DNA from 2 places in the Streptomyces sp. NPDC001678 genome. Region 2 is predicted to be linked to the other one. Evidence: riboswitches for the same ligand, from Rfam matches in the RefSeq annotation. Region 2 holds a riboswitch; the other holds the start of a gene.

Region 1 (6,740 bases), on a different contig from region 2:
CGCGTTCCGGTTCGGGTGCCGGTGCGGCCGCTGGCTCCGGCTCCGGTGCGGGCAACGGCGGCGGCCGTCCGTTCCGCGGCTTCGGCGGCAACGGCGGCGATGGCTCCCGGCGCTCGGGCGGCACCCGTCCGGGCAACGCGGTCGGCGGCCGTTCGCGCCGAGGCGGCGGTGGCGGCGGCGGTCGCCGCCCTGCCGCGTCCTGAGGCTCCGAAGTCCTGAGGCCCTGAGGCCCTGAGGCCCTGAGGCCCTGAGGCCCTGAGGCCCTGAGGCCCTGAAGTCTTGAAGTCTTGAAGTCTTGAGACCCTGACCGGGCCGGCGTTCCCGAACGGCTCAACCCCGTTCGCCGCTCCGCATCCCAGCCGCAAAGGTGGGATGCGGAGCAAGGAACGTCGGCCGGTCAGGAGAACACACGGTGGGGAAGCGAGACGGGCCGCTGCCCGGACCGGATCCGCTCTGCGAGCCGCTCCCCGGGCGGGCGACGGCCGTCGCAGCCCGCTGTCTCGCCCGTTGTCTCCCCGCCGCCGTCATCGCCGGCGGCATCGCATTCGACGTCCTCACGCCCCCCAAGTACTCCTCCGCCCCCTTCTTCGTCTCCGCGCCCCTCGTCGCCGCCCCGCTCCTCTCCCTCTTCGCCACCCTGCTCACGGCGGCCGTGGCCCTGGCGGCGATGGTCGCGCTCTCCCTCGCGCGGCAGGCGCCGGAGATGGGCGAGTCGGTGACCGAGGTCGTCACCGTCCTGATCGTCGGGGTGCTCGCCCTGGGCATCAACCGCGTCGTACGGCGCGGCAATCTCCGGCTGGCGTCCGTGCGGAGCGTCGCGGAGGCCGCCCAGCGGGCCGTGCTGCCCACGCCCCCGGCCCGGATCGGCGGACTCCGCGTGGCCGCGCGCTATGTCGCCGCGCAGGCCGACGCCCGGATCGGCGGCGACCTCTACGCGGTGCAGGACACCCCGCACGGCGTCCGCGTCATCGTCGGCGACGTACGGGGCAAGGGACTCGGCGCGGTGGAGGCGGTCGCGATCCTGATCGGCGCGTTCCGGGAGGCGGCGGAGCAGGAGCGCACGCTGGAGGGGCTGGCGGTACGGCTGGAGCGTGCGCTGCGACGGGAGGGCGCACGGCGCGCGAACGTCGATCAGGCCGAGGGGTTCACCACCGCCGTCCTGGCCGAGGTCCAGCCGGGCGCGGGCGCCCTGCGCATCGTCAACCGCGGCCATCCGCCCCCGCTCCTGCTCCATCCCGACGGCACCGTGGGGGACACCCACCCCCGAGCGCCCGCCCTGCCGCTGGGGATGGAGGACCTGGGTGTGTGGCCGGACCGGGTGGAGGAGTGGGAGTTCCCGGTGGGGGCGACGTTGCTGCTGTTTACCGACGGGGTCACCGAGGCCAGGGACTCGGCCGGGACGTTCTATGACCCCCGGCCACGGCTGCACGGCAAGCAGTTCCGCAGCCCCGACGCCCTGCTGGACTCCCTCACGGCGGATGTGTCCCGGCACGCGGGCGGGCGTACGGACGACGACATGGCCCTGCTCGCCATCCGGCGGATCGACGGCAGGCTCCGTACCGCGCCCATCACCCACAAACGTCCCCAGGTCACCGCCCGTACCGTGCGCCTGCAATCCCCTCAGATCCATAACGACTGACGAACTATCAGAAGTAAGCGCCTTATAAAGCGCCCCAACGCGCCTGCTGGATTCACCCTTTCGGCTTGGAATCCAGCCGCTCTGTCTATTAACGTTCGATAACGCAGCGCGGTCGTTGCAGCCGTCGCAAGGGCGGTGCCGTGCGCCTTCGCCGAATCCCGTGGGCGGAACCGGGGAACCATCTTTTGGGGTGAATCGGGCCTGCACACCGGCCCGTAGGGGACCTTCCTTCTCCGAACCCGACAGCTAACCCGGTAGGCGAACAGGAAGGAAAGGAGTCGCCTTCGTGGCGTCCAACAGGTCCGACAGCTCCGCGTTCGACGGCAGTTCGTACGACCCTCCGTTCGTTCCCGCCTACGTTCCCCCCTACGAGCCGGATCCGACTCCTGAGGCCCCCGGTGCCCCTACGCCCCGGTCGGCGGCCGACGAGTGGGTCCCCGGCGAGGACCACCCGGCGGCGCCCGTCCGCGGCCGGCACCGCGTCGTCAAGCCGCGCGGCGGCACGATGGCGCGCAGCGGGGCGGTGCTCGGCGCCGGAATGATCGCGGCGGTCGGGGCGGGCGGCATGGCCAGCGCCCAGGACCGTCCGCAGGCCTCCATATCCATGCCGGACCTCACCCAGAGCATCCCGGTCGTCGGCGCGTTCATGGCCGGCGGCCACGAGCAGGGTCAGCACGAGCAGGGTCAGGGCGGACAGCAGGCTGCCGAGGCGCGGCAGGCCCCGGTCGAGACGGTACGTACCGTGCGCGACACCGCCGACGCCGGCGAGGTGCTGCGGGCCCGCATCCTCCAGCAGGCCGAGCACCAGCAGGGCGCCGCCGAGGCCGAGGCGCAGGCGCGCGTCGCCCAGGCCGCGGCCGAGCAGCACCGCAAGGCGGCGGCGGAGAAGGCCGCGGCGGAGCGGGAGGCGGCCGAGCGCGAGGCGGCGGACGCGAAGGCGGCGACGTACGAGGCCGCGCAGCGGGAGGCGCGGGAGGCACGGGAGGCGGCGGATGGCGGCACCGCGACGGCTGAGGCGGCGGGGACGACAGGCGCCGGCTCTTCCAGTTCATCCGACTCGTCAGGCTCGTCAGGCTCGTCCGGCTCCGCGCACCGTGGCACCGGCGGTGGACCCTTCACCCTCCCCGTGGCCTCGTACACCCTCACCGCCGGCTTCGGCCAGGCGGGAAACATGTGGTCCGCGAACCACACCGGCGAGGACTTCGCCGCTCCCACCGGCAGCCCGGTGAAGGCGGTCGGCGGGGGCACCGTCACCCAGGCGGGCTGGGCGGGCGCGTACGGCTACCGCATCGTGCTGACGCTCGACGACGGGACCGAGGTCTGGTACTGCCACCTGTCGTCGATGGTGGTCACGTCGGGCAAGGTCGGCGCGGGCACGGTCATCGGCCGGGTCGGCGCGACCGGCAATGTCACCGGGCCGCATCTGCACCTGGAGGTACGGCCGGGTGGTGGCGCGCCGGTGGACCCGCTGTCGTGGCTGCGGGGCAGAGGCCTGGAGCCGTAGCCGCGAGCTGCGAGCCGCGAGCCGCGAGCCGCGAGCCGCGAGCCGCAAGCCGCAAGCCGGACAGGCCAATCAGGTCATAGCGGCCGGAGAAACCTCCGATATCGGATATCCCGGGAATGTTCTGTGAGCGATCGGGAAATCAGATGACGTGACGACCACCGCGACGATCACCACGTCCGTGCCCGCCCGCCTGGACCGGCTGCCCTGGTCCCGGTGGCATTGGACCGTGGTGATCGGTCTCGGCACGGTCTGGGTCCTGGACGGCCTGGAGGTCACGGTCGTCGGCAATATCGCCGGCCGGCTCTCCGAGCAGGGCAGCGGCCTGCCGATCACTTCCGGCGGAGTGACGGGAGTGGCGGCCGCGCTCTATGTGGCGGGCGCCTGTTCCGGGGCGCTCTTCTTCGGCCGGCTGACGGATCTCTTCGGCCGTAAAAGACTCTTCATGGTCACGCTCGCGGTCTATCTGGCCGCGACGGCACTGACCGCGCTCTCGTACTCGTCCTGGTGGTTCTTCACCTTCCGCTTCGTGACGGGTTTCGGCATCGGCGGCGAGTACGCGGCGATCAACTCCGCCATCGACGAACTGATCCCGGCCGCCTACCGCGGCCGTGTCGACCTCATCATCAACGGCAGCTTCTGGCTGGGTGCCATCGCGGGCTCATTGCTGTCGGTCCTGATGCTCGACACCAGCATCTTCGCCAAGGCCGTCGGCTGGCGGCTGACCTTCGGACTGGGCGTGATCCTGGGGCTGGTCATCCTGCTCGTACGCCGTCATGTGCCGGAGAGTCCGCGCTGGCTGTTCATCCACGGCAGGGCGGAGGAGGCCGAACGGCTCGTCACGTCGATCGAGAAGCGCGTCGTGGCGGAGAAAGGCGTTCCCCTCCCGCCCGCCAAAGGGCGGTTCACCATCCGTCAGCGCGAGAGCTTCGGATTCCGTGACATCGCCCGTACGGTCTTCTCCGACTACCGGCGCCGGGCCGCCCTGGGCCTCGCCCTCTTCATCGGCCAGGCGTTCCTCTACAACGCGATCACCTTCGGTTTCGGCGCCATCCTCACCCGTTTCTTCGGCGTCTCCACATCCCGCACCGGCTATTTCTTCGCCGTCATAGCGGTGGGGAACTTCCTCGGCCCGCTCTTCCTGGGCAAGCTCTTCGACACCCTCGGCCGGCGCATCATGATCTCCTCGACATACCTCCTGGCCGGGGTCCTGCTGTTCGGCACCGCCTGGCTGTTCGGCGCCGGGCACCTGAACGCCGTCACCCTCACCGCCTGCTGGGCGGTGGTCCTCTTCTTCGCCTCGGCGGGCGCCAGCAGCGCCTACCTCACCGTCTCCGAGATCTTCCCGATGGAGACCCGGGCCATGGCCATCGCCTTCTTCTACGCGGTGGGCACGGCGGCGGGCGGCATCAGCGGCCCGCTCCTCTTCTCGGCCCTCACCCAGAGCGGCGTCGTGGGCGACACGGTCGTGGCCTTCTGCCTCGGCGCGACGCTGATGTGCGTGGGCGGAGTGGTGGCCGCGTTCCTGGCCGTACGGGCGGAGGGCCGCTCGCTGGAGGACATCGCGACACCCCTGTCCGTCCACCCTCCCGATCCCCTGCCGGCACCGGCGCCCGCGGAATAACGGGCCCGGCAGGGGAGTTGAACCTTCGCATGGCTGAGAACACGTCTGACAACATGCATCGCACGAGTATCGGCAGTCTCTCCGTCCACCCCCTGAACCTGGGCGGAAACGTCTTCGGCTGGACGGCCGACGAGAAGCAGTCCTTCGCGGTCCTCGACACCTACGCCGAGGCCGGCGGCAACTTCATCGACACGGCGGACGTCTACTCCGCCTGGGTGCCCGGCAACCAGGGCGGCGAGTCCGAGACGATCATCGGGAACTGGCTCGCCGAGCGCGGCAACCGGGACGCGATCGTCGTCGCCACCAAGATCGGCAACGGCGTCCCCGAGCACCGCGGCCTGGCCCCCGCGACCGTCAAGGCCGACGTCGAGGCGTCCCTGCGCCGCCTCCGCACGGACCGCATCGATCTGCTCTACACCCACGTGGACGACGATTCGGTCCCGGTCGAGGAGATCATCACGACCCTGGACGGCCTGGTGAAGGAGGGCAAGGTCCGCGAGATCGCGGCCTCCAACATCACGGCGGAGCGGCTGCGCGCCTCCCTGGACTTCTCCGACGCCGCCGGCCTGGCCAAGTACGTGGCGATCCAGCCCCACTACAACCTGGTCTCGCGCGACACCTACGAGGGCGAACTCGCCTCCGTGGCCGCCGAGCACGGCCTGGCCGCGATCCCGTACTTCGCGCTGGCCTCGGGCTTCCTCACCGGCAAGTACCGTCCGGGCACGACGGTGGACAGCGCGCGTGCGGGCGGCGCGGCGCACTACCTGGAGACGGAGCGGGGCGTGCGCGTGCTCGCCGCCCTCGACGAGGTGGCCGCGGCCCACGACGCCGAGCTCGCGACCGTGGCCCTGGCCTGGCTCGCGGCCCAGCCGACGGTGGCGACGCCGCTGGCCAGCGCCCGTACGGTGGAGCAGCTGCCGCCGCTGCTGGCGGTGGCGGACCTGAAGCTCACGGGGGAGGAGTTGGCGAAGCTGACGGGGGCGTCGGCGTAGGGACTTGGGATTGGCCCATGACCGCGGGCATCAAATGGACCAACGCGGCGGGACAAAGACTCCATAGGCTCGCGGTCATGACAAACACGATGACCAACCCCACGACCACCACCACGCCCAACAAAGTCGACTTCTACTTCGACCCCATCTGCCCCTTCGCCTGGATCACGTCCCGCTGGATCCTGGAGGTGGAGCGGCAGCGCGACCTCGACCTGCGTTTCCGCGTGATGAGCCTGTCCGTGCTCAACGAGGGCCGCGAGGACCTGCCCGAGCGCTACCGCCGGCTCATGGACACCGGCTGGGGCCCGGTCCGGGTGTGCATGGCGGCGGCCCAGGAACACGGCGAACACGTGCTCCGGGACCTCTACACAGCGCTGGGCACCCGTATCCACACCGCCGACCGGGAGGCCACCGCTGAGGTAATCCGCGAGGCCCTGGCCGAGGCGGGCCTCCCGCCGTCACTGGCGGACGCGGCGCACACGACGGACTACGACGAGGCGCTGCGCAAGAGCCACCACGAGGGCATGGACCCGGTCGGTGAGGAGGTGGGCACGCCGACGCTGCACATCGACGGCGTGGCCTTCTTCGGCCCGGTGCTGACGGCGATACCGCGGGGCGAGGACGCGGTGAGGATCTTCGACGGGGTGCGCCTGCTGGCGAGCTACCCGAAGTTCTTCGAACTGAAGCGCACGAGGACGGGGGATCTGGACTTCAGCTGAGCCCCGAAGGGGCGCGGGGAACTGCGCGACCAGCCACGACGCACCAGCAGAACGCTCACCGGCGGCTGCAACCCCGCTCCACAACCCAGGAAGCAAGCGCGACGGCCCCGGCGACCCCGAACACGGACGGCCAAGCCCCGACCTTCTTGGCAAGCGGATGCGACCCGGCGAAGGCGGCGACGTAGAGCCCACTGAGCCCGGCGGCGGCACCCGCTCCGGCCGTCTCCTTCCACTGCTTGGCGGCGAGAGCCCCGGCGGCGGCGAG
Region 2 (6,740 bases):
TCGACGAGCGCCACCAGCAGACCCTCGACGAGGTGCAGCCGGTCGCGCCGCTTGCCGCGCCGGAACTCGCTGCGCCGGCGGACCACCTCGAAGCGGTGGTCGACGTAGACCTCCAGCAGCTCCTTGAGGCCCAGCGTCAGCGGCTGCCCGTCGACGAGCGCCACGTTGTTGATGCCGAAGGACTCCTCCATCGGCGTCAGCTTGTAGAGCTGCTCCAGGACGGCCTCGGGGTTGAAGCCGTTCTTGATCTCGATGACCAGGCGCAGGCCGTGGGCGCGGTCGGTGAGGTCCTTGACGTCGGCGATGCCCTGGAGCTTCTTGGCGCCGACCAGGTCCTTGATCTTGGAGACGACCTTCTCCGGGCCCACCGCGAACGGCAGCTCCGTGACGACCAGTCCCTTGCGGCGGGCCGTGACGTTCTCCACGGAGACCGTGGCGCGGATCTTGAACGTGCCGCGGCCGGTCTCGTAGGCGTCGCGGATCCCGCTCAGGCCGACGATGCGGCCGCCCGTGGGCAGGTCGGGTCCCGGGACGAACTTCATCAGGGTGTCGAGATCGGCGCCCGGGTGCCGGATCAGGTGCCGGGCGGCGGCGACGACCTCGCCGAGGTTGTGCGGCGGCATGTTCGTCGCCATGCCGACCGCGATGCCGGACGAGCCGTTGACCAACAGGTTCGGATAGGCGGCGGGGAGGGCCACCGGCTCCTGCTCGCTGCCGTCGTAGTTCGGCGTGAAGTCGACGGTGTCCTCGTCGATCGAGTCCGTCATCAGCGACGTCGGCGCCGCCATCCGGGCCTCGGTGTAACGCATGGCCGCGGGCGGGTCGTCGTTGCCCAGCGAGCCGAAGTTGCCGTGGCCGTCGACCAGGGGCAGCCGCATCGAGAAGGGCTGCGCCATGCGCACCAGGGCGTCGTAGATCGAGGCGTCGCCGTGCGGATGGAGCTTGCCCATCACCTCGCCGACGACCCGGGCGCACTTCACATGCCCCCGCTCGGGCCGCAGGCCCATCTCGTTCATCTGGAAGAGGATGCGGCGCTGGACCGGCTTGAGGCCGTCCCGGGCGTCGGGCAGGGCACGGGAGTAGATGACGGAGTACGCGTACTCGAGGAAGGAGCCCTGCATCTCGTCGACGACGTCGATGTCGAGGATGCGCTCCTCGAACTCTTCCGGCGGCGGGGTCTTCGTGCTGCGGCGGGCCATCGCGGCTGCTGCTCCTTCGATCGATTGCCGAGGCGGGTCTGACGCCGACCATTGTGGACCGAGCCACCGACAACGCCGACCGCGACCCGTCCGGGGCATCCCCGGCGGTTCGGGAACTTCGCCAGATGTCAGCGCGCTTGCATACAGTGACAGGACTGTTCATCACGCGAGTCGTCGCGAGGCACCGCGGGATCTCAAGAGATCGAAGGGACGTACATGCCCATGGGTCACACGGCCACGCAACAGGCCGGCTCCGGCGGCCTGACAGCGACCGAGCACCGCCTGGCCAACGGCCTGCGGGTGATCCTCTCCGAGGATCACCTGACCCCCGTCGCCGCGGTCTGCCTCTGGTACGACGTCGGCTCGCGCCACGAGGTCAAGGGCCGTACCGGCCTCGCCCACCTCTTCGAGCACCTGATGTTCCAGGGCTCGGCCCAGGTCAAGGGCAACGGCCACTTCGAGCTGGTCCAGGGTGCCGGCGGCTCGCTCAACGGCACCACCAGCTTCGAGCGCACCAACTACTTCGAGACCATGCCCGCCCACCAGGTGGAGCTGGCCCTGTGGCTCGAGGCCGACCGGATGGGCTCGCTGCTCACCGCCCTCGACGACGAGTCGATGGAGAACCAGCGCGACGTCGTCAAGAACGAGCGCCGCCAGCGGTACGACAATGTGCCCTACGGCACGGCCTTCGAGAAGCTGACGGCCATGGCCTACCCCGACGGCCACCCGTACCACCACACGCCCATCGGTTCCATGACCGACCTGGACGCCGCCTCCCTGGAGGACGCGCGCGCCTTCTTCCGCACGTACTACGCGCCCGGCAACGCCGTCCTCGCGGTCGTCGGCGACATCGACCCGGAGCAGACGCTCGCCTGGGTCGAGAAGTACTTCGGCTCCATCCCGGCGCACGACGGCAAGCAGCCCCCGCGCGACGGCCGGCTGCCCGACACCATCGGCGAGCAGCTGCGCGAGGTCGTCCGCGAGGAGGTGCCCTCCCGCGCCCTGATGGCCGCCTACCGCCTGCCCCACGACGGCACGCGCGAGGCCGACGCCGCCGACCTGGCGCTGACCATCCTCGGCGGCGGCGAGTCCTCCCGCCTCCACAACCGCCTGGTCCGGCACGACCGCACCGCCGTCGCGGCCGGCTTCGGCCTGCTGCGCCTGGCCGGCGCGCCCTCGCTCGGCTGGCTGGACGTCAAGGCGTCCGGCGGCGTGGAGGTCTCCGCGATCGAGGCCGCCGTCGACGACGAGCTCGCCCGCTTCGCGGCCGAGGGCCCGACGCCCGAGGAGATGGAGCGCGCCCAGGCCCAGCTGGAGCGCGAGTGGCTGGACCGGCTGGCCACCGTCAGCGGCCGCGCGGACGAGCTGTGCCGCTTCGCCGTGCTCTTCGGCGACCCCCAGCTCGCCCTGACCGCCGTTCAGCGCGTCCTGGACATCACCCCCGCGGAGGTGCAGGAGGTCGCCAAGGCCCGGCTGCACCCCGACAACCGCGCCGTGCTGGTGTACGAGCCCACGCCCCAGTCCGGCACCGACGCCGCCGGCGAGAACGAGGAAGAGGAGGCGGACCGGTGAGCGACGCCGTAGCCGCGAGCACCCAGACCGTGAAGGCCTCGATGGACTTCCACCCGCAGCCCCAGCCCGGCACCGCCACCCCCTGGGCCTTCCCCGCCCCCGAGCGCGGCCTGCTCCCCAACGGGCTGACCGTGCTGCGCTGCCACCGCCCCGGCCAGCAGGTCGTCGCCGTCGACGTCGTCCTGAACGCGCCGCTGGCCGCCGAGCCCGAGGGTCTGGACGGTGTCGCCACGATCATGGCGCGCGCCTTCTCCGAGGGCACCGACAAGCTCAGCGCCGAGGAGTTCACCGCCGAGCTGGAGCGCTGCGGCGCCACCCTCGACGCCCACGCCGACCACCCCGGTGTCCGGCTCTCCCTGGAGGTCCCGGCCTCCCGGCTGGGCAAGGCCATGGGCCTGCTCGCCGACGCCCTGCGCGCCCCGGCCTTCCCGGACAGCGAGATCGAGCGCCTGGTCGACAACCGCCTGGACGAGATCCCGCACGAGCTGGCCAACCCGGCCCGCCGGGCGGCCATGGCGCTGGCCGCCGAGCTCTTCCCGGCCGGCTCCCGGATGTCCCGCCCCCGGCAGGGCGCGCAGGAGACCGTCGAGCGCGTCGACGCCGCGGCGGTCCGGTCCTTCTACGAGGCCCATGTCCGCCCCGCCACCACCACCGTGGCGATCGTCGGCGACTTCACCGGCATCGACCTCGACCGCACCCTGGCGGAGTCCCTGGGCGCCTGGACCGGCACCGCCGCCGAGCCGCTGCCCGTGCCGGCCGTCACCGCCGACGACACCGGCCGCGTCGTGATCGTGGACCGGCCCGGCGCCGTGCAGACGCAGCTCCTCATCGGCCGTACCGGCCCCGACCGCCACGCGAGCGTCTGGCCCGCCCAGATCCTCGGCACCTACTGCCTCGGCGGCACCCTCACCTCCCGCCTGGACCGCGTCCTGCGCGAGGAGAAGGGCTACACCTACGGCGTGCGCTCCTTCGGCCAGGTGCTGCTCTCCGCCCCCGACGGCACGGGCACGGCCATGCTCGCCATCAGCGGCTCCGTGGACACCCCCAACACCGGCCCCGCGCTGGCGGATCTGTGGACCGTGCTGCGCACCCTGGCGGCGGAGGGCCTGACCGAGGCCGAGCGCGACGTCGCCGTGCAGAACCTCGTCGGTGTCGCGCCGCTGAAGTACGAGACGGCCGCGGCCGTCGCCGCGACCTTCGCCGACCAGGTCGAGCAGTACCTGCCGGACGACTTCCAGGCGCGGCTGTACGAACGCCTCGCGCAGGCCGGCACGGTGGAGGCCACGGCGGCCGTCGTGAGCGCCTTCCCGGCCGACCGCCTCGTCACCGTCCTCGTCGGTGACGCCGCCGAGATCGCCGAGCCCGTCAAGGCCCTGGGCATCGGCCCGGTGACGGTCATCCCCGCCTGACGGCGGCTCACCACCCCGGCGCGGCGGCCACGCTGCGCCGGGGCCCCTTCGGCGCATGGGTCCGTTGTGACCCATGCGCCTCACTTATGTCCACTTTCAGGCGGTGGTTGTGTGTTGGTCGTGTGGCGTACGTCATAAAAACCCACTTCTGTTTGCTGTTCGAATCTGACGCCGATTAGCGTCAGGCCCGGCAGCCCGCCATTCGGAGCCGTGACCGCGGCCCCGGGCAGCCATCGCCGAGTCCCCGAGGCGTCAGCCGAAGGGGAGCCGGGGACCCAAACGTCCCTGGGGTGAATCGGGCCCCTCTCACGAGGGATCCGTAGGAGACCTTCCTGCTCCGAACCCGTCAGCTAACCCGGTAGGCGAGAGGGAAGGAAAGGAAACAGCCGTAGACATGGCGTTCACCCGTGCCACCGGGAAGCACCGTCGTCCGAGCCGCGCCGCCCGCGTCAGCGCCAACGTGGCGGGCATAGCCACCCTGACGGCCGCCGGCGTCGTCGCCGGTGTCGCCGCCCCGGCCTTCGCCGCCTCCGACGACGCTCAGCGCCCCGAGGACACCGGCCTGACCCAGGCCGTCGTCATCGGTGACGTCATGGCCGAGCACGTCGACGCCCAGGCCGAGTCCCAGCGCAGCGCCGCCGACGAGGCCGCCGCCCGCCTCCAGGCCGAGGAGAGCGCCAAGCAGAAGGCCGTCCAGGCCAAGCAGCGCTACGAAGAGGCCCAGCGCAAGGCCGAGGAGGAGCGCGCCGCCAAGGAGAAGGCCGCCCGCGACGAGGAGCGCAAGCGCCTCGGCGTCTTCGTGAGCCCGATCGACGGCTCCTACGTCTCCACCGCCTACAAGGCCTCCAGCGGCCTGTGGTCCTCCGGCAGCCACACCGGCATCGACATGCACGCCGAGACCGGCACCTCCGTCCACGCCGTGGGCATGGGCACCATCGTCGAGGCCGGCTGGGGCGGCGCCTACGGCAACAACGTCGTCATCAAGATGGCCGACGGCACGTACACCCAGTACGGCCACCTGTCCTCCATCGACGTCTCCGTCGGCCAGACGGTCACCCCGGGCCAGCAGATCGGCCTCTCCGGCGCCACCGGCAACGTCACCGGCCCGCACCTCCACTTCGAGGCCCGTACGGCCCCCACCTACGGCTCGGACATCGACCCGATCGCCTACATGGCGGCGCACGGCGTCAACCTGTAACGACGCGCGGCGACTTCCGAAAGGCCCCGGCCCCCGGCCGGGGCCTTCGTGTTTGGCCAAAAAATATCCATGAAACGGCGGCACCATCGGAAAACGCCCGGGATTGCCATAGAGTCGCCGAACGGACGTCAATCGGCCGTGCTGCACGGAGATTGAGGCATGAGGCGGAGGTAGACCCATGCGGGGCCGTACGTGAGCGGCGACGGCGAAGGGCCGCGCGAGAGCCGTCGTATTTCCACGCACGCGGTGTGCACCGCCATCCGCGACGACATCGTCTCCGGCGCTTTCCCGCCGGGCAGCCGGCTCATCGAGGAAATCCTCGCCCGCCGCTACGGGGTCTCACGGGTGCCCGTGCGCGAGGCGCTGCGCACCCTCGCCTCCGAGGGCTTCGTGACCACCCGCCGGCACGCCGGCGCCTGTGTCGCCGAACCCACCGAGCGCGAGGCCGCCGACCTCCTCGACATCCGGGCCCTGCTGGAGCCGCTGGGCGCCGCCAAGGCCGCGCAGCGGCGCTCCGAGGCCCATCTCAAGGTGCTGCGGGGCCTGGTCAGGCTCGGTCAGGAGCGGGCCCGCGCGGGCCGCTGCGCCGAGCTGCGTCAACTCGGCGACTGGTTCGACGAGACGCTCGCCCAGGCGTCCGGCAGCCCCTCGGTCGCCGGGCTGCTGACCCAGCTGCGCCGCAAGATCGCCTGGGTGTACGCCCCGGGGCCCGTGGTCCGGCCGCTGGAGACCTGGGAGGCGTGCGGGGCGCTGGTGGACGCGGTGGCGCGGGGGGACGTGGAGCGCGCCCGGGAGCTGGCCGCCGTACGGGCCGGCCGTTCACCCGGTGAATTCCTGCTGCGGCGGACCGGCGGGGACCGCGTCCATCCGCCGAAACAGCCCGTAAACACGGCGGGCGTCCGTTCTTAACGAGCGACCGCTATTCCTGGAGGAATAGCGGTCGGGAATTCGTGGCGGTCCCCGGCCGGAGCACGCCGTGCGCGTCTGCGGAGAGCGGCGCGCACGGCGTGTGAAAAGGCCCGTGCGCACGGCCGTGGGATACGGCCCATGGACACAGCGGATCCGCGGACACGGCGACGCGTGGACACGGCGACCCGTGGATACGGCGGCGGGGCCGCAGCGGCCTCCGTCGGCTGCCGCGGCCCCGCCGCACGGTCCCGCCCGGGGAGGGGCGGGCCGGTGGATCAGACGGTCTCCGGGAGCTCCTCGAGCCCCTCGGCGACGAGCTTGGCCAGACGGTCGAGCGCGGCCTCGGCCCCCTCCGCCTCACTGGCGAGGACGATCTCCTCGCCACCCTGGGCGCCCAGGCCCAGCACGGCGAGCATGGAGGCGGCGTTGACGGGGTTGCCGTCCGCCTTGGCG

The links. Region 2 has a riboswitch for cyclic di-AMP ahead of ACFYZR_RS19360 (M23 family metallopeptidase). Riboswitches for the same ligand answer to the same signal wherever they lie in the genome.
Region 1: another riboswitch for cyclic di-AMP. It lies ahead of ACFYZR_RS09245 (M23 family metallopeptidase); the one in region 2 lies ahead of ACFYZR_RS19360 (M23 family metallopeptidase).

Annotation. Positions count from the first base shown of each region.
Region 1 is NZ_JBIAUP010000003.1:530,957-537,696, forward strand. It holds gene ACFYZR_RS09235 (DEAD/DEAH box helicase) at 1-203, shown strand, start outside; gene ACFYZR_RS09240 (PP2C family protein-serine/threonine phosphatase) at 413-1,639, shown strand; cyclic di-AMP (ydaO/yuaA leader) riboswitch at 1,779-1,914, shown strand; gene ACFYZR_RS09245 (M23 family metallopeptidase) at 1,926-3,143, shown strand; gene ACFYZR_RS09250 (MFS transporter) at 3,292-4,764, shown strand; gene ACFYZR_RS09255 (aldo/keto reductase) at 4,818-5,756, shown strand; gene ACFYZR_RS09260 (disulfide bond formation protein DsbA) at 5,834-6,475, shown strand; gene ACFYZR_RS09265 (hypothetical protein) at 6,531-6,740, opposite strand, start outside.
Region 2 is NZ_JBIAUP010000008.1:255,249-261,988, reverse strand. It holds gene ACFYZR_RS19375 (DNA topoisomerase (ATP-hydrolyzing) subunit A) at 1-1,199, opposite strand, end outside; gene ACFYZR_RS19370 (M16 family metallopeptidase) at 1,422-2,771, shown strand; gene ACFYZR_RS19365 (M16 family metallopeptidase) at 2,813-4,180, shown strand; cyclic di-AMP (ydaO/yuaA leader) riboswitch at 4,405-4,560, shown strand; gene ACFYZR_RS19360 (M23 family metallopeptidase) at 4,575-5,378, shown strand; gene ACFYZR_RS19355 (GntR family transcriptional regulator) at 5,571-6,287, shown strand; gene ACFYZR_RS19350 (HPr family phosphocarrier protein) at 6,563-6,740, opposite strand, start outside.